Regions from separate parts of the Streptomyces sp. NBC_01498 genome, predicted to be linked through region 3. Evidence: riboswitches for the same ligand, from Rfam matches in the RefSeq annotation. Region 3 holds a riboswitch; each other region holds the start of a gene.
What was found. Region 3 has a riboswitch for cyclic di-AMP ahead of OG875_RS16485 (M23 family metallopeptidase). Riboswitches for the same ligand answer to the same signal wherever they lie in the genome.
Positions count from the first base shown of each region.

Region 1: linked by a shared signal. The riboswitch ahead of OG875_RS28085 (C40 family peptidase) and the one ahead of OG875_RS16485 (M23 family metallopeptidase) in region 3 are both predicted to bind cyclic di-AMP.
Region 2: linked by a shared signal. The riboswitch ahead of OG875_RS05900 (LysM peptidoglycan-binding domain-containing protein) and the one ahead of OG875_RS16485 (M23 family metallopeptidase) in region 3 are both predicted to bind cyclic di-AMP.
Region 4: linked by a shared signal. The riboswitch ahead of OG875_RS03000 (LysM peptidoglycan-binding domain-containing M23 family metallopeptidase) and the one ahead of OG875_RS16485 (M23 family metallopeptidase) in region 3 are both predicted to bind cyclic di-AMP.

Region 1 is NZ_CP109598.1:6,576,189-6,581,564, reverse strand. It holds gene OG875_RS28095 (ATP-dependent Clp protease proteolytic subunit) at 93-728, shown strand; gene OG875_RS28090 (hypothetical protein) at 736-1,044, shown strand; cyclic di-AMP (ydaO/yuaA leader) riboswitch at 1,382-1,553, shown strand; gene OG875_RS28085 (C40 family peptidase) at 1,557-2,027, shown strand; gene OG875_RS28080 (ATP-binding protein) at 2,097-2,531, opposite strand; gene OG875_RS28075 (8-amino-7-oxononanoate synthase) at 2,783-3,922, opposite strand; gene bioB (biotin synthase BioB) at 4,206-5,351, shown strand; gene OG875_RS28065 (adenosylmethionine--8-amino-7-oxononanoate transaminase) at 5,344-5,376, shown strand, end outside.
Region 2 is NZ_CP109598.1:1,420,721-1,426,096, reverse strand. It holds gene OG875_RS05905 (right-handed parallel beta-helix repeat-containing protein) at 111-2,060, shown strand; cyclic di-AMP (ydaO/yuaA leader) riboswitch at 2,378-2,540, shown strand; gene OG875_RS05900 (LysM peptidoglycan-binding domain-containing protein) at 2,545-3,318, shown strand; gene OG875_RS05895 (hypothetical protein) at 3,527-3,853, opposite strand; gene OG875_RS05890 (SRPBCC family protein) at 4,009-4,920, opposite strand; gene OG875_RS05885 (ArsR/SmtB family transcription factor) at 4,917-5,234, opposite strand; gene OG875_RS05880 (alpha/beta fold hydrolase) at 5,272-5,376, opposite strand, start outside.
Region 3 is NZ_CP109598.1:3,857,069-3,862,444, reverse strand. It holds gene trmB (tRNA (guanosine(46)-N7)-methyltransferase TrmB) at 1-434, shown strand, start outside; gene OG875_RS16490 (PrsW family intramembrane metalloprotease) at 614-2,023, shown strand; gene OG875_RS16485 (M23 family metallopeptidase) at 2,074-3,138, opposite strand; cyclic di-AMP (ydaO/yuaA leader) riboswitch at 3,150-3,304, opposite strand; gene OG875_RS16480 (PP2C family protein-serine/threonine phosphatase) at 3,580-4,758, opposite strand.
Region 4 is NZ_CP109598.1:791,473-796,848, reverse strand. It holds gene OG875_RS03020 (aspartate aminotransferase family protein) at 1-205, shown strand, start outside; gene OG875_RS03015 (helix-turn-helix domain-containing protein) at 275-898, shown strand; gene OG875_RS03010 (DUF6126 family protein) at 1,101-1,259, shown strand; gene OG875_RS03005 (tyrosine-protein phosphatase) at 1,289-2,092, opposite strand; cyclic di-AMP (ydaO/yuaA leader) riboswitch at 2,514-2,674, shown strand; gene OG875_RS03000 (LysM peptidoglycan-binding domain-containing M23 family metallopeptidase) at 2,677-3,642, shown strand; gene OG875_RS02995 (STM4011 family radical SAM protein) at 3,807-4,691, opposite strand; gene OG875_RS02990 (STM4012 family radical SAM protein) at 4,699-5,376, opposite strand, start outside.

The DNA of each region.
Region 1 (5,376 bases), 2.7 Mb from region 3:
GGCAGCCATCTTACGACCTGTACGTCCTGTACATTTTTTACGGACGGACGACCGGGACACGTCCGGCATCCGCGTCCGAGGAGAGGTACGCCATGAACCGCCCCGCCGCCCGCCACGTCCTGCCGGAGTTCACCGAGCGGACCAGCACCGGAACCCGCTCCCTCGACCCGTACTCCAAGCTCTTCGAGGGGCGGATCATCTTCCTCGGCACCCCGCTGGACGACACGGCGGCCAACGATGTGGTCGTCCAGCTGCTGAATCTCGAATACACCGCCCCGGACCAGGACATCGCGCTCTACATCAACTCCCCCGGCGGCCCGCTGAGCGCCATGACGGCCGTCTACGACACGATGCGGGTCGTCGGCTGCGACGTGTCGACCACCTGCCTCGGACAGGCCGCGTCGACCGCCGCCGTGCTGCTCGCCGCCGGCGCCCCGGGCAAGCGGATGGCGCTCCCCGGCGCGCGCGTGGTCCTCCAGCAGCCGGGAATCGAGGAGCCCGTACGCGGCCAGCCGTCCGACCTCGCCCTCCACGCGGAGGAGTTGCTGCGGCTGCGCGCCCTGATGGCGGGGGCCCTGGTACGGCACACCGGGCAGAGCGCCGAGCGGATCGACGCCGACATCGACCGGGACACGGTCTTCGACGCGGCGGGCGCCGTCGCGTACGGGCTGGTGGACGAGGTCACGCGGGACCGCAGGGCCTCCCTCGGCCTCAACACCCCCGGGTGAACGGCCGATGCCGACACCGGAACCGCCGCCGCTGCCCGCCCTGACCCGCGCCGAGGGCGATGTCGTCGACACCTACCTCCGGGTCGTGGACCTGGTCGGCCGGATCAACCCCGCGCGCACGGACGACACGTACGGCGCGCTGCGCGCCGCCCAGGCGCTGGTGGCGGGCGCCGCCGCCCTGCGTGACGCGCTGGCGCTGATGCACGCGCGGGGCGAGACGGAGCTGCACACGGCGACCCTGGACCGTACGCTCCGGGCACTCGACGGGGAGCGCAGGGCCCGGCGCGTCACCATGCCGCCCGGAACGGTGACTTGACGCGAACCTGCTGAGGACACGCGCCGGGCGGGCCCCTCCGCGCGGCGCGCGGCTGCCCGTTCGGCGTACCGACCCGCCCGGCGCGATCCGGACGGCGACTTGCGGCCCGGAATCCGCCGTCCGGCGGCAACCCCCCACGACACCGCAGGTACGGCGTGCGACCGGCCCTCTCCCGCGTTCACCGGATCGGGCGCATCTACACAAATAGGTCAAGCGTGACGAGAATCACATATCGTCGTTTCAACTCGGAAATGTGCTGAGGCCGCGTCAAGATCCGTCTGACGACAAGCCCCCGCCACCTCGGCGGGGCGGTCCGGGTGGACGCCGAGTCCTGCCGCCGCTCCGGATGCCTGGTCGACACGAGTGGATCGGCAGGAGTGGAGGACCCGGGCAGTTCGGGGCGGTCCGACCATGGACGGCTCCTCGGGGTGAAGTCGCAGCCGCGACCGGACATCTTCGCCTGTCCGAACCCGACAGGTCATCCTTCACAGGCGGCTGACGAAGGGTTGCGCATGTCCGCGCAGACACATGTCCCGTCGCTGCTCTCCCGGGCCGGTACCGCCTCGGTCCTCCTCGCCGCCGTCGGCGGCGCGATGCTGGCGCCCGCCGCCGTGCCCGAGGCCCACGCCCTGCCCGCCGCCTCCAAGGCGCTGAACGTGGCCGCTTCCAAGAAGGGCTCCCCGTACAAGTACGGGGCGACCGGCCCGCACCGGTTCGACTGTTCGGGCCTGACGCAGTTCTCGTACAAGAAGGCCGGCAAGAAGCTGCCGCGCACGGCGCAGCAGCAGTACAACAAGACCCGCCGGGTCTCCGCCTCCGGCCGCAAAAAGGGTGACCTGGTGTTCTTCCACTACAGAGGCAGCGTCTACCACGTGGGGATCTACGCCGGGAAGGGCAGGATCTGGCATTCCCCGAAGACCGGTCAGGTGGTGCGGCTGGAGCGCATCTGGTCCAAGGGCGTGCGGTACGGCCGGGTCCGGTGACGACCGCCGCCGCCACCCGGCCACCGCCGCCGTCCGCCCGCGGCGGCGCCCCGTCGCCGCCGGGTCCGCTCAGTCCCGGGTCCGGGGCGACGGCCAGGGCAGGGTGACCCAGACCGTCTTGCCGCCGTCCTCGGTGGGTGTGATGACCAGTCCGCCGCCGTACTCGGCGGTCAGCGACCGGACGATGACCATGCCGCGGCCGTGGTCCTGCCGGCCGTCGGCCGGGAGCCGGCGCGGCCACCGGGGGTGGCTGTCGGTGACGCCGAGGCGCAGCCACTCGTCGCGCTCCAGCCGGAGGTCGACCGTGAAGACCGGCGACCTGCCGAAGGTGTGCTGCACGGCGTTGGTCGCGAGTTCCGAGAGGATGAGGCGAACCGTTTCGGCGGTGTCGGAGCCGTCCGGCAGCCCCCACTCGGCGAGCACACGCGCGACATGTCCGCGCGCCTGGCGTACCGAAACCGGATCGCTCGGCAGGGTGACGGATGCTTCCTGATGGTCTGCCATGGCGACGCTGCCCCTTCCCACCGGGACGCAGACCGGCCTATGGCTGATGCCCGCGGGTACGTCCCCGGATTGCGCTGCGCGCCACACTGCCATCAACGGCGGCCCCGGGAGGGGTGATCCGCCGGGATTTGACCCCCTCTGTCGCTCTAAGCGGTGAACTCTGCGACGAGAGACCGGATGTGAACACGCTCAAGTTCCGGGTGTCCGCGGCCGAGAGGGGAGGCGCCCGCGTGGTGGCGTGCGCCGGGCGGTCAGCGGGCGTGCGCCCGTGCGTCGGCGGGGGCGGTCGCGACGATCGTGGCCAGCGCCTCCCCGATCTGCGCGTCCGTCAGGTCGGCGCGGGCGGTGAGCCTGATGCGGGAGATCCCGTCGGGCACCGACGGCGGCCGGAAGCAGCCCACCACCAGCCCGGCCGCCCGGCAGTCGGCGGCCCAGCGCACCGCCGCGCCGGGTGAGGGGGCCCGTACGGAGACGACGGCGGCGTCCGGGCGTACGGCGGTCAGCCCCGCCGCGGTCAGCCCCCGGTGCAGCGCGTGCGCGACGGCGCGGGCCCGCACCGCCAGCGACGGGTCCTCGCGCAGCAGCCGCAGACTCGCCAGCGCGGCGCCGGCCGAGGCGGGCGCGAGTCCGGTGTCGAAGATGAACGACCGTGCCGTGTTGACCAGTTGGTCGATCACCCGCGCCGGGCCGAGCACCGCGCCGCCCTGACTGCCCAGCGCCTTGGAGAGCGTGAGGGTGGCCACGGTGCCCGGATCGCCCGCGAGGCCCGCCGCGTGCACGGCGCCGCGCCCGCCCTCGCCGAGCACGCCGAGTCCGTGCGCGTCGTCCACGAGCAGCGCGGCGCCCCGGGTACGGCACACCTCGGCGAGCCGGGCGAGCGGCGCCGCGTCGCCGTCCACCGAGAACACCGAGTCGCTGACGGCCAGGGCCCGGACGCCCGGGTGCGCTTCGAGGGTCTTGTCCACGGCCGGGGGGTCCGCGTGCGGGACGACCACGGTCTCGGCGCGGGAGAGCCGGCAACCGTCCACGATGGAGGCGTGGTTGGCGGCGTCCGACACGACGAGCGAGCCGCGCGCGGTCAGTGCGGTGAGGGCGGCGAGGTTCGCGGCGTATCCGGACGACAGGACGAGCGCCGCCTCGAAACCGCAGAAGTCGGCCAGTTCACGCTCCAGTTCGGTGTGGAGCGCGGTCGTTCCGGTGACGAGCCGGGAGCCGGTGGCGCCCGCGCCCCAGCGGTGTGCCGCGTCGGCCGCCGCGCGTGTCGTCACCGGGTGGTGGGTGAGGCCGAGGTAGTCGTTGCTCGCCAGGTCCAGGAGGGCGGAACCGGCGGCGCGGGGCCGCAGGGTGCGGACGAGTCCGGACCGCTCGCGCCTTTGCGCCTCGTCGTCGATCCAGCCGAACGGGTCCGGTGGCGTGGACGACGCGGACGGGTCGCCGGGCGCGGAGCGCTCGGGCGGCGCGGGCCGCTCGCCCGGCACGGACGCCTCGCGCTGCGCCGACGGCTCGGAAGAGGGCACGGCTCGGGTCCTTCCGCTCGGGTCCTGGTGTCGACGGCCCACCGACCCTAACCGCACGTCGGCGCGGTCCGGGTGTGGTCATCCACACACCGGGACGGGGGCGTCTTGTGGGATTCATTCTTGGCCCGGGACCGCGCCGTAGGACAGGATCGGCGCCATGGACCTGCTGAACACACTGGTGGACAAGGGCCTTCGGCGCGAGGCGCCGTCGCGCGAGGAGGCGCTCGCCGTACTGGCGACGTCCGACGACGAGCTGCTCGACGTGGTGGCCGCGGCCGGAAAGGTGCGCCGCCAGTGGTTCGGGCGGCGGGTCAAGCTGAACTACCTGGTCAACCTGAAGTCCGGGCTCTGCCCCGAGGACTGCTCCTACTGCTCGCAGCGGCTGGGGTCCAAGGCCGAGATCCTCAAGTACACCTGGCTCAAGCCCGACGAGGCGACGAAGGCGGCGGCGGCCGGGGTGGCGGGCGGCGCGAAGCGGGTCTGTCTGGTGGCGAGCGGCCGGGGCCCGACGGACCGGGACATCGACCGGGTCTCGCGGACGATCGGCGCGATCAAGGAACAGGACCCGGAGGTCGAGGTCTGCGCCTGTCTGGGGCTGCTCTCGGACGGTCAGGCGGAGCGGCTGAAGGAGGCCGGCGCCGACGCGTACAACCACAACCTCAACACCTCCGAGGCCACCTACGGCGACATCACCACCACCCACACCTACGCGGACCGGGTGGAGACCGTCCGGCACGCGCGGGGCGCGGGCCTGTCGGCCTGTTCGGGGCTGATCGCGGGCATGGGCGAGAGCGACGCCGACCTGGTGGACGTGGTGTTCGCGCTGCGGGAGCTGGACCCGGACTCGGTGCCGGTCAACTTCCTGATCCCGTTCGAGGGCACGCCGCTGGCCGGGGAGTGGAACCTGACGCCGCAGCGGGCGCTGCGCATCCTGGCGATGGTGCGGTTCGTCTGCCCCGACGTGGAGGTGCGGCTCGCGGGCGGGCGCGAGGTGCATCTGCGGTCGATGCAGCCGCTGGCGCTGCACCTGGTCAACTCGATCTTCCTCGGCGACTACCTCACCAGTGAGGGCCAGGAGGGCAAGGCGGACCTGGAGATGATCGCGGACGCCGGTTTCGAGGTAGAGGGCGCGGGCACGCGGACGCTGCCCGCGCACCGGAGCGACGGATGCGCGAGCGCGTGCGGCCCGGCGGAGGCCGACGAGGAGCAGCCGGCCGACCGGGCGGAGAGCGGCGGGGCCCGTACGGATCTGGTGACCGTACGGCGCCGGGGAGCCGGGACGGATCTGGCGCCCAATGCCTGACACCCGGGCGGCGGACCCGTCCGGC
Region 2 (5,376 bases), 2.4 Mb from region 3:
GGGCGTTCCATCCTGTTTGTCCGCCCCGATCGATCCGCGCAGTCGCCCGTCCACCCCCACCACGGACCGGCGTCCCTCACTCTGTCGACCCCACCGAAACAGAGGACCCCATGAAGTCGAAGTACCTCCGACGACGCCTCATCGCTGGCATGTCCATGACCGGACTGCTGGTCGTCGGGCTCCTGCCCGCGGCGTCCGCCGCCACCCCCGCCGACGCGCCCGAGGCGTCCGCGCCGTCCGCCGCCACCTCGGCACGCCCGTCCGCCGCGCGCGGAGCCGCCCTCCCGTACACCGAGTACGAGGCCGAAGCCGGCGACTACGACGGCACGTTGCTGGAGGCGGACCCGGAACGCACCTTCGGGCACACCAACTTCGCCAGCGAGTCGTCCGGCCGCGCGTCGGTACGGCTCGACGGCGAGGGCCAGTTCGTGGAGTTCACCTCCACCAACGCCGCGAACTCGATCGTGGTGCGCAACTCGATCCCCGACGCCCCGGGCGGCGGCGGCATCGACGCCACGATCAGCCTCTACGCCGACGGCGTCTTCGTGCAGAAACTGGACCTGTCGTCCAGGCACAGCTGGCTGTACGGCGACACGGACGACCCCGAGTCGCTGACCAACACGCCCCAGGCGGACGCCCGCAGACTGTTCGACGAGGCCAACTCGCTGCTGTCCACGACGTATCCGGCGGGCACCACGTTCAAGCTCCAGCGAGACGCCGACGACACGGCGCCCTTCTACATCGTGGACCTGATCGACCTGGAAGAGGTCGCGCCCCCGGCCGCCAAGCCGGCCGAGTGCGTCTCGATCACCGAGTACGGAGCGGTCCCCGACGACGGCGGCGACGACACCGAGGCACTCCAGGACGCGGTCACCGCCGACCAGAACGGCGACATCCCCTGTGTCTGGATCCCGCCGGGCCAGTGGCGTCAGGAACAGAAGATCCTGACCGACGACCCCGACAACCAGGGGCAGTTCAACCAGATCGGCATCAAGAACGTCTCCGTCCGGGGCGCGGGCATGTGGCACTCCCAGCTCTACACGCTGACCGAGCCGCAGAACGCGGGCGGCATCAACCACCCGCACGAGGGCAACTTCGGCTTCGACATCGACGACAACACCCAGATATCCGACCTCGCCATCTTCGGCTCCGGCCGTATCCGGGGCGGCGGGGGAGCCGAGGGCGGAGTCGGCCTCAACGGGCGCTTCGGCAAGAACACCAAGATATCCAACGTGTGGATCGAACACGCCAACGTGGGTGTCTGGGTCGGCCGCGACTACGCCAACATCCCCGCGCTCTGGGGCCCGGCCGACGGTCTTGAATTCAGCGGAATGCGTATCCGCAACACCTATGCGGACGGGATCAACTTCACCAACGGAACGCGGAATTCGACGGTGGACAACTCGTCCTTCCGCACCACCGGTGACGATTCGCTCGCCGTCTGGGCCAATCAGTACGTGAAGGACCCGGCCGTGGACGTCGCCCACGACAACGTGTTCTCCGACAACACCGTTCAGCTGCCCTGGCGGGCCAACGGAGTCGCGATCTACGGCGGTTACGGAAACACCGTGCGGAACAACCTGATCGCCGACACGGCCAATTACCCGGGCATCATGCTGGCGACCGACCACGATCCGCTGCCGTTCTCCGGCGAGACCCTGCTCACCGGGAACGCCCTGCACCGCACGGGCGGTGCCTTCTGGAACGAGGACCAGGAGTTCGGCGCCATCACCCTCTTCCCGGCGAGCCGGGACATCACCGGGGTGAAGATCAGGGACACCGAGATCCTCGACTCCACCTACGACGGCATCCAGTTCAAGAACGGCGGTGGTGCTGTGCCGGACGTCGAGATCAGCGGCGTGACCATCGCCAAGTCCAACAACGGCGCCGGAATCCTGGCGATGGGCGGCGCCCGCGGCAGCGCGACGCTGACCGGCGTGACGATCACCGACTCGGCCGAGGGAGACGTCCTGATCGAGCCGGGATCCAGCTTCGTGATCACCGGCGGGCCCGCCGCCGGGCGGAACTCCTCCTCATCCACGGCCGGTGGAAAGCGGTAATTTGTCCGCTTTGCGGATAGGGCGTTATGGGTATTCAGCGGATGACTTGTCCCTTTCTGGGTGGGAGGGGTCGCATGGTTGCGCTGAAATGCCGTGATGTCCGTCACAAGCGCGGCCGAGTGTGCGAACGGCCCGGCCGCCCACCGTCCGCGTGGGAAAGGAAAGTTGGGCGATGAACCGCCGGGCGGGAATTCCAATTTCCGCCCGGCGGACGCATGAATGGCATGACGCCGTGAATTCAGGACTTGTTTCGCCCGGATGTTCTCGCTTACGTTCTCGTCATTCCGGGCGGAACGCCGAATCCTGCCGCCGTCCGGAAACCGCATCCACCCACTTCACGTACGGCAGGAGCGGGGGACCCAGGTAAGTCGCCGATCCGGAAAACTCCGGACCGGCTCGGGGTGAAGCCGCGCCACTCGCGCGGCCGGGCAACTCCCGCCCGAACCCGACAGCTCACCTCGCAGGCGACGGAGAGGACTTCGTCATGCCCGCAGAGGGTAAGCACCGCCGCAATTCCCGCACCAGTCCGCTCGCCCGCCGGCTCGTCGCCCTCGGCACGGGCGGCGCCGCTCTCGCACTGCCCCTGATCACCGCCACGACGGCGGGCGCCACGCCCGCGCCGCAGCACATCACGGCGGCCCCGGCGGCGGTCCACGCCGCCTCGCACCGGGTGATCCACGTCGTGGTCAAGGGCGAGTCGCTGTCCAAGATCGCGCGCGACCGTTCGGTGAGCGGCGGCTGGAAGGCCCTGTACAAGACCAACCGGCCCGCCATCGGCGACAACCCGTCGCTGATCCACCCCGGCCTCAAGCTGAAGCTCTCGGGCAAGCCCGTATCCGCCCCCAAGGCCCCCAAGGCCCCGAGCGGCACGTCCTCCGCGACCGGGAACACCCCGGCGGCCACCACCGACGCCATCGAGACGGTCGCCAAGAGCTACACCAACGACCTCGACGGCTGGATCCGGGAAGCGCTGGACGTCATGGCGCAGCACGGCATACCCGGCTCGTACGACGGCATCCACCGCAACATCATCCGCGAGTCCTCCGGCAACCCCCGGGCCATCAACAACTGGGACTCCAACGCCGCCGCCGGCACCCCGTCGAAGGGCCTGCTCCAGGTCATCGACCCGACGTTCCAGGCGTACCACGTGTCCGGCACGTCGACCGACCCGTACGACCCGGTCGCCAACATCACCGCCGCGTGCAACTACGCGGCCGACCGCTACGGCTCGATCGACAACGTCAACGGCCCGTACTGACCGGCGCCCCCACACCGGCTCCCACCGGCGCCCTCGTGAGCGGCGTCCTCGTGAGCGGTGCCCCCTGACCGGCGCCGCTCGACCGACGGCACTGCCGGGCCCCCCGTGCCCGGCAGTGCCGTTCGCCGTACCCCGCCGCCCGGTTGACGCGTCGTCGGATCACCGGCCGGTCGCGCACACGGGCCGTCCACGCCCGCACTCCACCCGCCTACGCGGTGACCTGCCGCGCCCCACTCCGCTCCGTACGGCGCGCGGCGGCGGCCTCGTCCACCAGGGCACGCAGATCCCCGGCGGCCTCGGGGTGGTCCCGCAGCAGCGCGGCGAGCCGACGCGACCAGGGGCGTACGAGATCGTCGCGCACGCCCTCCATGTCGTCACCCGCCCCCTGGACCAGCTCGGCGTCGGCGCGCAACTGCGCGTCCATGACGGCCGCGCGCTGTACGTCCCGCCGCCGGAACACGTCCACGACCCGCTCCCGCGTCCCCTCCCAGGCGGGGGTGGCCATCGCGGCCACGACGGTCCCGGCCCCCGTCATGGCCGGGACGCTCATCGGATCGGACACGGACATCCCCCGTCTCTCGGTGCGTAGATCCGCATCACATTAGTGACCGAGGGAGATTTTTCCCGGTGACCATCACTCGATGGAGTGATGAACAGCCGTGACGGCTCCGCTGCCAGGTGCCTTGGTCGTTACGGCGCCCCGGCCAGTTCCGCCGCCAGTTCCGCCACCCGCGCCCGCCACGCCGCCAGCGCTTCCGCCGCGTCGAAACCGTCGCGCGGCCCGGTCTGGGTGAGGACCAGCCGGGGCCCGTGCCCGGTCCCGGCGCCCAGCTCCCAGCGGACCTCGCCCCCGGCACACCAGGCGTACGCGAGGAGTTCCGACGTCCTGACCTCCGTGACCGGCCCCGCCGGGACCGTGCCCACGGTGAAGCCCGGGGGCACCGGCCCGCCCGCCGACGGCTCGGCGCCACCGGTCAGCCGGTCCCACACCGCCCCGGCGGGCCGTACGAGCTGACGCTCCAGCCGGAGGCGCGTACCGCCCTCCGCCGTCTCCTCCACCCCTCCCCGCGTCAACTCGCCGAACCGCGCCAGATACGCCTCGTGCAGCGCGCCGCTCGTGTCCCGCGCGGCATCGACGGGCCCGCCGGCCAGCACCTGGGCCAGCGCGGTGACACACACCTGCCAGCCGGACGCGAAGCTCGCCGCGCCGAACCGGTCGCCGAAGGTGTGGACGAGCGTGAGCACCGAGCCGTTCGCCCCGTCCGGCGCGATCTCCCAGCGCAGATGGTCCTCGCCCCAGGTGAAGGCGAAGAGACGCGGTTCGTCGGCGTCGGTGACCCGCCCCGTCATCGCCGGACCGGGGCCGGGGTCGCCGGGGAAGTGGAAGCCGATCTCGCCGCCCGGCCGCAGTTCCACACTCACCTCCGACGGGAACCACCGCGCCAGCTGCGCGGGCCGGGTGATCGCGTCCCACACCCGCTGCGGCGGATGCGCCAGCCGGCGCTCCATGCGCAGCGCGGTCCGCCCGTCGTCCGCGTCGGACAGGGCGGCGGGGAATCCTTCGTCGTCGGGGCCGCTCGGGCTCCCGGGGTCCGTGGTCATGGGGAGTCGCTCTCCGTCGTGTCGAGATGCCGTTCGAGCGCGTCGAGACGGCCGGTCCACAGATGCCGGTAGTGCGCGAGCCAGGCGTCGAGTTCCGCCAGTGGTTCCGGCGCCAGCTCGTACCAGCGGCGCTGCGCGTCCTGCCGGACCCGCACCAGCCCGGCGTCCCTCAGCACCCGCAGATGCCGGGAGGTGCCGGGCTGGCTGAGTCCGAGCCGGTCGGTCAGCTCGCCGACCAGATGCGGACGTTCCAGGAGCAGATCCAGGATCTTGCGCCTGCTCGGCTCCGCGAGCACGTCAAAGGGGAGGGGCATGCCTCGAATATACCCCCAGGGTTATATAACTGCAAGATTATGAAAGGGGTGCGTCCTGTCCGGCCAGCCAGTCCAGCGCCGCCGGGCACGCGTCGAGGACCGAGACATGCCCGTCCTCGGGGCGTACCCACAGCTCGGCCCG
Region 3 (5,376 bases):
ATCTGCTGCGTCTCGCCGAGCGGAACGGTCTGTCCAACATCCGGGTGGCCAACGGCGACGCGATCATCCTGCTCCGGGCGATGCTGCCGCCCGCCTCGCTGGACGGGATGCGCGTCTACTTCCCCGACCCGTGGCCCAAGACCCGCCACCACAAACGGCGGCTGATCCAGCCCGAGTTCCTCACGCTGGCCGCGCCCCGGCTGAAGCCCGGCGCCGTACTGCACTGCGCGACGGACTGGGAGCCGTACGCCGAGCAGATGCTCGACGTGCTGACCGCGCACCCGGCGTTCGAGAACACCGCGCCGGACGGCGGCTACGCGCCACGCCCCGGCTCCCGGCCGCGTACACGCTTCGAGGGCCAGGGCCTGGACAAGGGGCATCGCGTACGGGACCTGCTCTTCCGCCGCGTCGCGGACACGCCACCGGCGCGGTAGCGGACCGGCCGGGCCGTGGGCAGTCCGGATCTTGGGCAGGCCGAGCCGTGGGCGGACCGGGCCGGGCCCCTGGCGCACGAAGGGCCGGAACCGGGCCCGGAGCACGCGACGTCCGTGCCGGGCACCGGCCGGGGCGGGCGCCGTCGCGCGTTGTCAGTGGTGCTCGTTATGGTCATGAGATGTCCGAACCGTCCCGACCGGCCCCCTGGGCCCCGCACGAGCCCGCCGCCGCGCAGTCGGCCGCGTACACGCCCGCGCCCGGGTACGGGTACGGGCACCCCGCGGTCCCGGAGTTCGAGCGGTTCGAGCGGCAGGAGCCCGGGGACCTGTGGGCCGCCGTGCCGGACCGTTCCCGGTGGCGCTACCGGCCGCACCGGGCCCTCTGGCGGCATCCGCTCGTGCGCGCGGGCGCGGTGGTCATCGTCCTCGCGCTCTGCGGCCTGCTGATCCTCTCCCTCGTCCGGGAGCAGACCGGCACCCGCGGCTTCCTCGTCGGCCTCGGTCTGGCGCTCCTGCCCGTGCCGTTGCTGATGGCGGCCTTCCGCTGGCTGGACCGGGTGGAACCGGGGCCCTGGCGGAATCTGCTGTTCGCCTTCGCCTGGGGCGCCTGCGCCGCCGCCCTCGTGGCGATCACGGCGAACTCCTTCGCGACCCAGTGGATAGCCACCGCGACGGCGGATCCCACGGGCGCGGAGTCCCTGGGCGCCACGGTGGTCGCGCCGATCGTGGAGGAGAGCGCGAAGGCCGCCGCGATCCTGCTGATCTTCCTCTTCCGGCGGCGGTCCTTCACCGGTCTGGTGGACGGCGTCGTCGTCGCGGGCTTCACCGCGACCGGCTTCGCCTTCACCGAGAACATCCTCTACCTCGGCAAGGCCTTCGGCGAGGACCAGCAGACCGGCGGCCCCGGCCTCGGGGCCGTGACCGCCGCGACCTTCTTCATACGTGTCCTGATGTCCCCCTTCGCGCATCCGCTCTTCACGGTCCTGACCGGCATCGGCTTCGGCATCGCCGCGCTCGCCACCCGCCGGCAGGCCGTGCGCCGGTGGCTGGCACCGGCGGTCGGCCTGCTGCTCGCCATGGGCACACACGCGCTGTGGAACGCCTCCGCGACGCTGTTCGGCCCGTACGGGTTCTTCGCGGTGTACGGGGCCTTCATGCTGCCCGCGTTCGCCCTGCTGACCTGGCTGGCGATATGGAGCAGGCAGCGCGAACTGCGTACGGTCTCCGCCGAGTTGCCCGCCTACGCGGCGGCCGGCTGGCTCGGCGAGACCGAACCGCTCGCGCTGTCCTCGATGCGGGCGCGCTCGACGGCGCGCAAGGCGGCGGGACGGCTCCACGGCCCCTCGGCGGCACGTACGGTCGCCGAGTACCAGTCGTTCGCGACGGCCCTGGCGTTCCTGCGCCACCGGGCGGGACGGGGCACGATGGGCGCGGACTTCGCCGAGCGCGAGAGGGAGTTGCTGCACCACCTGTGGCAGCGCCGGGAAACGGCGTCGCCCGCGCTGGCTTACGCGGCGCGGGCGACGGGGCGGGTGTGGTCACCGCCGCCGTACATCGACTACGGCGGCTACAACCCGTATCGGAGCTAGAGCACTGTCCGGCGGGTGTCCGGGCGGACACCCGGCCGGTCAGGTGCGCGTCAGGGGTTGAGGCCCTTGCTGCGCAGCCAGCTCAGCGGGTCGATCCCGCTGCCGCCCGGGGTGTGGACCTCCAGGTGCAGGTGCGGGCCCGTGACGTTGCCGGTGGCTCCCACGCGGCCGATGGTCTCGCCGGTGGTGACCTTCTGCCCGGCGGCGACGGTCATCGAGGACAGGTGGGCGTACCAGATCTCCGTACCGTCGTCGAGTTCCAGCACCACGCGGTAGCCGTACGACCCCGACCAGCCGGCCGACTGGACGGTGCCGCCGTGGACGGCCTTGGCGGGCGTGCCCGTGGGGGCCGCGAAGTCCAGGCCCGTGTGCTGGCCGGAGGACCACATGGAGCCGGTCTGGCCGTAGGTGGAGGTCAGCGTGTAGGAGGAGGTGGGGAGCGAGAAGCTGGCGGCCAGCTTCTCCAGGCGCTTCTCTTCGGCCTTGCGCTCGGCGGCCTCCTTCGCCTCGCGCGCCTTCTCGGCGGCTTCCTTCTCCGCGTCGGTCTGCTGCTGCTCGGCCTTCGCCGCCGCCTCGGCGGCGGCGGCGGCCTCCACGCTCGCCTTCTGGGCGGCGTCGGCACCGGCCTGCTGCTGCTCGGCCTGCTGGAGGATGCGGGCGCGCAGCGCCTCGCCGGAGTCCGTGGCGCCCTGCTGGGCGTCCGCGGCGGTGAGCCCGGCGGTGGTGAGCGGGGAGGGGGTCTCGTCGGCGGCGCTGTCGCCGTCGGACATGAAAGACCCGACACCGGGAAGGGACTTGGCGTCGGGGAGGCTGTCCGAGATGGCGTCGGGCAGGGATATCGAGACCGGAGGCTTGTCCTGCGCGGAGGCGATGCCTCCGGCGCCGACCGCGGCGATGACACCGACGCCGAGGACGGTGGAGCTACGGGCGAGAGCGTTGCGCTGCTTGGCGACACGGTGCTTGCCGCGTACGGGACGGACGGTCTCCGCGGTGGGATTCCATTCCTCCCGCTCTCCGTTCACCTCGCCGTCGGCGGGACCGGTACCGGCGAACCGGCTTCCGGGGCCGAAGTGGAGCCGGGCCGAGGTCTCGGAGACAGGGCTGTTTGACGCCACGGGGGCGCTCTCCTTTCCTTCCTTCTCGCCTACCGGGTTAGCTGACGGGTTCGGAGCAGGAAGGTCTCCTACGGGCGTTCTTCACCGCACAAGGCAGCAAGAGGCGCCCGATTCACCCCAATTGGTGGTTCCCCGGTTTCCTTACGGAATTCGGCACATGCGCACGGCGCCGACTCTTTCGACGGCTGGGACAACCGCGCTGCGTTATCGAACGTTAATAGACGACGGGGGCCTATTCCAAGCTGTTCCAGGTGATCGTTCACAGCTGCGGCCTGGACCAACCGGGACACAAGCAGGCGGAATCGGGCGAGTTGATCGTCCTTCGGGCAATGTGCGATCGCCCACTCGAACTGACGGTGCGTCAAATGTTATGCGGAGCGGCGCATATCGACTACGGAGCGTGCCGGGCGCGGGACGGCCGCGTCCGGCGAGGCGGCGATGTCAGGTCGCCACGGGCTCCACGGGGCTCCGTTCCGGCAGCAGATCGACGGGCCGGCAGACCGCCAGCAGCGCCATGTCGTCCGTACGGCCGCCTCCGGTGTGCGCCCGTACGTCCCCGACGATCACCTCCAGCAGTTCGTCCGGACCGGGGAAGACCCGCCCGGCGAGCCGCTGGCGCGGGTCGTAGAAGACCCCCGCGGCGTTACGGGCCTCGGTGAGCCCGTCGGTGTAGAGGAGCAGCGTCGTCCCCGACCGGTACGGGACCTCCTCCGCGAGGTCCGGCCAGGTGCCCAGCTCGCCCATTCCGAGCGGCAGCGCCGGTTCGGTCGGGTCCAGCACAGTCAGCACCCCGTCGGGGGCGAGCAGCAGCGGCTCCGGATGGCCGCGGTTGACCACGCGGACCATGCCGTCGGTGTGCGGGATCTCGGCCAGTACGGCGGTGGTGAACCCCTCGAACAGGTCGATGCCGTCGCGCCGCGTGCCCTCCCGCGCGAGCGCCCGCTCCAGCCGCCGCGCGACCCCTTCGAGCGTCGGCTCCTGCTCGGCGGCCTCGCGGAACGCGCCGATGACGACGGCCACGGTCTCGACGGCGCCCATGCCTTTGCCGCGTACGTCACCGACCACCAGCCGCACCCCGTACTCCGTGTCCTGGACGGCGAACAGGTCACCTCCGATGAAGGCGCCCTCCTCGGCGGCCTCGTAGCGCGCGGCGACGTGCAGCCCGCCGATTCTGGGCGCGGGTGTGGGCAGGACGGCGCGCTGGGCCGCCTCCGCGATGACCCGCGCCGAGGCCAGGCGTTCGCCGCTGCGGCGTACGACACCGTTGATGGCCAGCGCGAGGACGGAGACCGTGAAGACGGTCAGCGATTCGGTGATCGTCTCCAGGCCGCCGGCCGTGCCGTTGTAGACGTGCAGCCCGAGGACGATGGCGACCGAGACGATGCCGACGACGAGGGTGCGCGCGAACGAGAAGAACGGGGCGGCGACCAGGGAGGCCGCGGCGAAGAACGGGGCGGCGGTGAAGGCGGCGGGGGTCGCCTGGTCGAGGACGACTCCGAACGCGATGATCATGAACGGCAGGACCGCCACGACGGGATGCGCCCGCCGGGCGGCGTGCCGGCCGTGCCGCCGGCTGGGCGGGCGGGCGTCGTCTGGGCCGAAGCCCGGGGGGTGCTTCACGGCGGCGGGCGAGCTGTCCCCGAGGAACTCCTCCGGGTCGAAACCGGGCCGGACGGGGTTCGCCGGGCGGGAACCCGACGGACGGTATCCGACGGGGCGGACGGCGGGCGTGGCGGCGGGCGCGCGGACGCCGGAGGGAGGGGGGCCGGGGGAACGGGGGCCCGCGTGCCGGGGCTCCGAGGAGCCGCCGGGGAGGCGGGTGCGGCGGGCGGGAGCGGGGGCGGGACCCGGAGTGGGGGCGGGGGTGAGGGCGGGACCCGGGTCCCGGCCGGGGTCGGGGTCGGTGCCGGCGGGACCGGGGCCGGGGCCGGGACCGGGGCCGGGAGTGGGACCGGGGCCCGGGTCCGCACCGGAGCCGCGGCCCGCGAGACCGGAGCCCGGTTCGGGACCTGGTTCAGGACCCGGGTCGGAACCGGGGCCCGCGCGCCGGAATCCGCGCCGGGCTCTGTCGCCCAGCCCCCGGACCCTGGCCGACAGCCCGGAACGGCGGACGTTCCCCCCGGCGGAACGGGCCCGCTGCCCGCTCTCGGCCGACGTCTCGTCGTCCCCACTGTCTCGCGGGTGCCCCACAGTGGCCTCCTGCCCGGTCCGCCGACGGCTGCGGACGGTACCGCGCTC
Region 4 (5,376 bases), 3.1 Mb from region 3:
GCTCCAGAAGCACCGCATCCTCACCCAGGTCTCCGGGGACCGGCTGGAAGTGATCAAGCTGATTCCCCCGCTGAACGTCGGGGAGCGGGAGGTCGACCGCTTCGTGACGGCGTTCACGGCGGTGATGGACGACGCCCATCGCGGGGGTGGGCTGATGTGGGACTTCGGCCGGACGCTGATGAAGCAGGCCCTCGCCCAGCGCTGACAGACACCCGTTTCTTGCCTCCGAGGCAAGGAACTTGCCTCGGAGGAAAATTCCTGGCGGAATGGACCCATGAACCTTCCCGCCGACGCCCGCGAACCCGAGGCGGCAGAGGACCTGCCGGACGTCGCCCCGCGCCTGCGTGAGCTGCGGCGCGGCCGGAGCCTCACCCTGGAGGCCGCCGCCGCGAGAGCCGGGCTCTCCCCGGCCCATCTCTCCCGGCTGGAAACCGGGCGCAGGCAGCCCTCGCTGCCCATGCTGCTCGGTCTGGCCCGCGTCTACGGTACGACGGTCTCCGAGCTGCTCGGAGAGGTGCCGCCCGAGTCCGACCCCGTGATCCGCGCGGCGCGCGCGGAACCCGTGGAGGCCGACGGCTGGACGTACCGCCGGGCGGGCAGCGCCTCCGGCCGGGCCATGCAGCCCCTGCGGGTGACCGTGCCGTACGGGGCGCAGGGCGACCTCGTCCGGGTCCATCCCGGCGAGGAGTGGATCCATGTCCTGGAGGGCCGGCTGAGGCTGGGCCTCGGGGACGGCGTCCATGTCCTCGGCCCCGGTGACAGCGCCCACTTCGACTCGACCACACCGCACCGGCTCGCGGCGGCCGGCCCCGGCGGCGCCGAGCTGCTGTTCGTACACACCCTGCTGACCAGTCCCGTCGCCGAGCTGTGCCTGCCGGGCGGGGCCCACCGCCGCTGACCTGCGGTCAGCCACCACCGGACCGAGAGAGGCCGTCACCATGCCCGACACGTCACCGAAGCAGGAGCAGGAGCAGGAGCAGGAGCAGGAGCAGGACCTGGTCCAGGTCCAGGAGCGGCGAGGTCGGGAGCGGGCGCCGCTGTCCGAGGCGCCCGCACCGTCCGCCGCCTGCGACATGTCGGCCACGCCCGACTCACCCGTTATGTCTGACTCGTCCGCCGCGCCCGCTCCGTCCGTCATGGACGAGGAGCGCAATTTCCCCCGGGGTCTCGCCATCCGGCTCTTCGCCTACCTGGTCGCGGGCCATGTCCTGGCCGGCTTCCTCTATCTGCTCTTCGAGGCGGGCGCCAAAGGCCGGTAGGCCCTGTCCGGCGCCCGCCCGGGGCCGTACTACCCCTCGTCGACCAGGCGTGCCCGCAGCCGTTCGCGCCGCTCGTCCGTCAGCCCCAGCCCGTCCGCGAGGTAGCGGTCGATGCTGCCCCACGTCTCCTCCATCGTCGTGAACGCCGTTTCGAGATACACGGCACGCGCGTCGAAGAGGGGCGCCAGCAGTTCGAGCACCTCCGGCGACGTTCCCTCGGGCGACGGGTCGCCGCGGCGCACCAGATACCGGCGGGCCGGGGCGTTGGACTTCAGATAGTCGGCCTCGATCGCGTCCCGCTCCACGCCCACGGCGAGCAGCGACACCGCGACCGAGAGTCCGGCCCGGTCCTTGCCCGCCGCGCAGTGCATCAGCGCGGGCAGGCTCTCCTCCGCCAGCGCGTGCAGCACACGCCGGTGCTCGGCGGTGCGGTCCAGAATGATGGAACGGTACGAAGCGGTCATCCGGGACACCCCTTTGCCGTCCGCGAGGATGGACCGCAGCTGGTCGAGATCCCCGTGGCGGACCATCTTCCAGAACTCCGTGCCGTCGGCCGGGTCGGTGAGCGGGATGTTCACATTGCGTACGCCGGCCAGTTCGACGTCCAGGCCGTCGAGCTTCTGGTCGGCCGCGTTGCGGAAGTCGAAGATCGTATGCAGCCCCAGCGACGTGAGGAACGCTCTGTCCTCGGCGGTGGCATGGGCGAGGTGGCCGCTGCGGAAGAGCCGTCCGTACCGTACGCGCCGCCCGTCGACCGTGGGCAGACCGCCCACGTCGCGGAAGTTGCGTACCCCGGCCAGAACGGGCTCGGCCGACGGGATCTGCTGCGGCACCTCGTGCGTCACGTGAGCTCCTCCGCGTCTCCGGACGGCGCTGGTCGCCGACCTGTCGCGCTCCGACTTTACGACATGGGCACCCATCGAATAGTCGTACTAAAGGGTTTCTGGTCGTAATGCCGGATTGTGAGTAACACGCCCAGGAAGAAGGGGAGATGGAGGGAAATAGTCGTCCGTGGGTGAGCAGGATCTCATCCGTGACGGTGTGTGGCCGTGCCCGGCCGGGGGAGGCCGAGGGAATCGGTGCGACGCACGGAATTCACCGGTCCGTTTCCACGCAGGGTGACCGGTTCCGGCGGCCGGTATTCGCGGCACTGATTGCCGGAGCAAAGCAACGGGTTGTCCGCGCCGGTCCGCCCGGCTTAACGTCACCGCAATCCGAACGGACCGCCGAATCCTGCCGCCGTTCGGAATCCGCATCCATCCAGCACCCATTCACGTGTGGCAGGAGCGGGGGACCCAGGTAGTACGCCGTTCCGGAGAATCGGGACGGCTCGGGGTGAAGCCGCGTCAACGCGCGGCCGGGCATCTCCAGTCCGAACCCGACAGCTCACCTCGCAGGCGCCGGAGAGGAATTCGCCATGCCCGCAAAGGGTAAGCACCGCCGTCCGAGGAACAACCCGATAGTGCGTGGATTCGTCGTCGCCGGAACGGGCGGCGCGGCCCTCGCTATTCCGCTCGTGGGCGCCACGGGTGCCCACGCCGCCGAGCAGACCGGTGCCCCGTCGTCCGTCACCGCCGCGTCCGCCGCCTCCGTCGCGCACACGGCCGCCGCTCCCGCCGGGCAGCGGGCCGGGACCAAGCGCGGGTCCGTCTACACGGTGAAGCCGGGGGACTACCTCGCCAGAATCGCCCAGACGCACCACGTCCGGGGCGGCTGGCACACGCTCTACGAGGACAACCGCGAGGCCGTCGGCGACAACCCGTCGCTGATCCACCCGGGCCTCAAGCTCACCATCGGCGCCCAGGCCAAGGCGACGGCCGGGGGCCGTGCCGACGGCGCCGCGAAGAAGAAGGCCGCGCCCGCCAAGCCCGCCCCGGCGAAGCCCGCGCCCGCTCGGCCCGCCCCGAAGGCCGACACCGCCGCCGACACCGCCCCTGACACCACGGCCGCGCAGCCCGCCGCGCCGAGCGCCGCGTCCGGCTACACGGCCCCCGTCGACGGCGCCGCCATCACCACCCAGTACCGCGCGTCCGGCAGCAGTTGGGCCAGCGGCTACCACACCGGCGTCGACTTCGCGGTCGGCACCGGCACCACCGTCAAGGCGGTCGCCCCCGGCACCGTCGTCTCGGCGGGCTGGGCCGGGTCGTACGGCAACGAGGTCGTCATCCGGCACGACGACGGCCAGTACTCGCAGTACGGCCATCTCTCCTCGATCTCCGTGTCGGCGGGCCAGAGTGTCGGCGCCGGTGACCAGATCGGTCTCTCCGGTTCCACCGGCAATTCCACCGGTCCGCACCTGCACTTCGAGATCCGCACCGGCCCGGGATACGGCTCCGACGTCGACCCGCTGGCGTATCTGCGCGAGCACGGCGTTTCTCTCTGACGCCTTTCTCTCCCCGGTCCCGACCGCAATCGGATTCACCGGAATCGGCTCCGCCGCAATCGGATCCACCGGAATCAGCCGTCGGCCGGCACCCCCGTGTGCCGGCCGACGGCTGTTCGTCCTTTCCCGGTGGAAATAACTCCGGACCCGATGTCGCTCGCGCGTCACCGAACCACCGGGAAAGGAAGGGACATCGGCCCGGTCGGCGGCGCCGCCGGTATCCGTTCCAGGACGCCGCCCGCGAAGACGTCGTACAACGGCAGTGTCTCCAGATGGACATAGCCGATGTGGCAGTCGCACGTCGTGAGCGGGCAGGGGCGCGGCCGGAGAGCCTCACGGTAGGAACCGTCGTACAGATTGCCCAACTCGGCCGGGACGAAGTGGCACCGGCGGACCCTGCCCTCGCCGTCCACCGAGATCACCGACTCGCCCGTGCGGCAGGGCAGCCCCGCCGACGAGTGCGGGTGGCGGCTGAACGGGAACAGCGGGTCGAGCGCGGTCCACTCCGCCGCCTCCTCGTCCGAGTACCCGCGTCCCTCGGCCGCGTTGACCCACAGATACACCTGGCCGGGGAGGTCGGCGCGGAGTCGGCGCGCCTGGTCCAGATGGTCCGGGAAACCCACCACACCCACACTGAACCGGACTCCCCCGCCTTCCAGTTCACGGCACTTGGCGAGGAAACGGTCGTACGGTGTCTGGCCCGGGTGATACGTGCACCACAGGGCCACCTTCGCGGGGTCGGCCGCCTTCAGCCAGTCGACGCGGCAGCTCAGATTCGTCTGGATGGCGACCCGGGCGACCTGCGGCAGATGCGACAGCTCGGTCAGCGCCCGCCGGTACCAGGAGCGGGTGAGCCCCTCGCCCCACGGGGTGAACAGGACCGACAGCCGGTCGTCCGTCCGCCCGGCCACCCACGCCGTGAAGCGTTCCAGCGCCGCCCGGTCCGCGCGCAACTGGTCCGGGCTGTCACGGCGCTTGGCAAACGGGCAGTAGGGACAGTCGTAGTCGCAGGAGGCGAGCGGGCCCCGGTAGAGGATCGTCAGGTCCACGTCGGTCTCACTTCAGTTCGTACGAGGCCATCGCGGCCCGGACGGCGGGGGAGAACAGGGCGGGGCCCAGCGCGTCCGAGTGGGCGAGCCCCTCGGGCGAGAGACGCAGCAGATCCGGACCGGCGCCCGTGTCGAGCCAGCCCAGATCCGCGAAACGCGTCAGCTCGGCGGGGAAGTCCTCCTCCGGACGGGTGCCGAACCGCGCCCGGTACGCCTCCCGTGCCATGCCCTCGGCCTGGAGCAGCGACTGGAGGAGATGGCGCCGGCGCGCCTCGCCGATGTCGACGGCGCGGCCCACCTCGGCCCGCGCGAAGTCCTCCGTGGTCGTGGTCGTGTACGCGTCGATAAGAGTGCGTATCTCCCGCATCCCGACCGCGTAGTCGAAGGAGTAGTGCAGATCCGCCGTGTACGAGCGCGCCCCGCAGCCGAGGCCGATCATGCCGTCCGTCTGGCACGCGTAGTCGTCCGCCCCCTCGTGCGGCGCACCGGGCAGGCGGAACATCCGCATCGACACCTGCTCGTAGCCCCGCGCGAGGAGATGGTCCCGGCCCCGCCGGTACAGATCGAGCCGCTGCGCGTCCCACTCCGTCTCACTGGCGTGCGCGCGCCGCCCGAGCGGGGTGAGCGGGCGGGCGTACAGCGGGTAGAGATACAGCTCCTCCGGGCGCCAGGCGAGCGCCGCGTC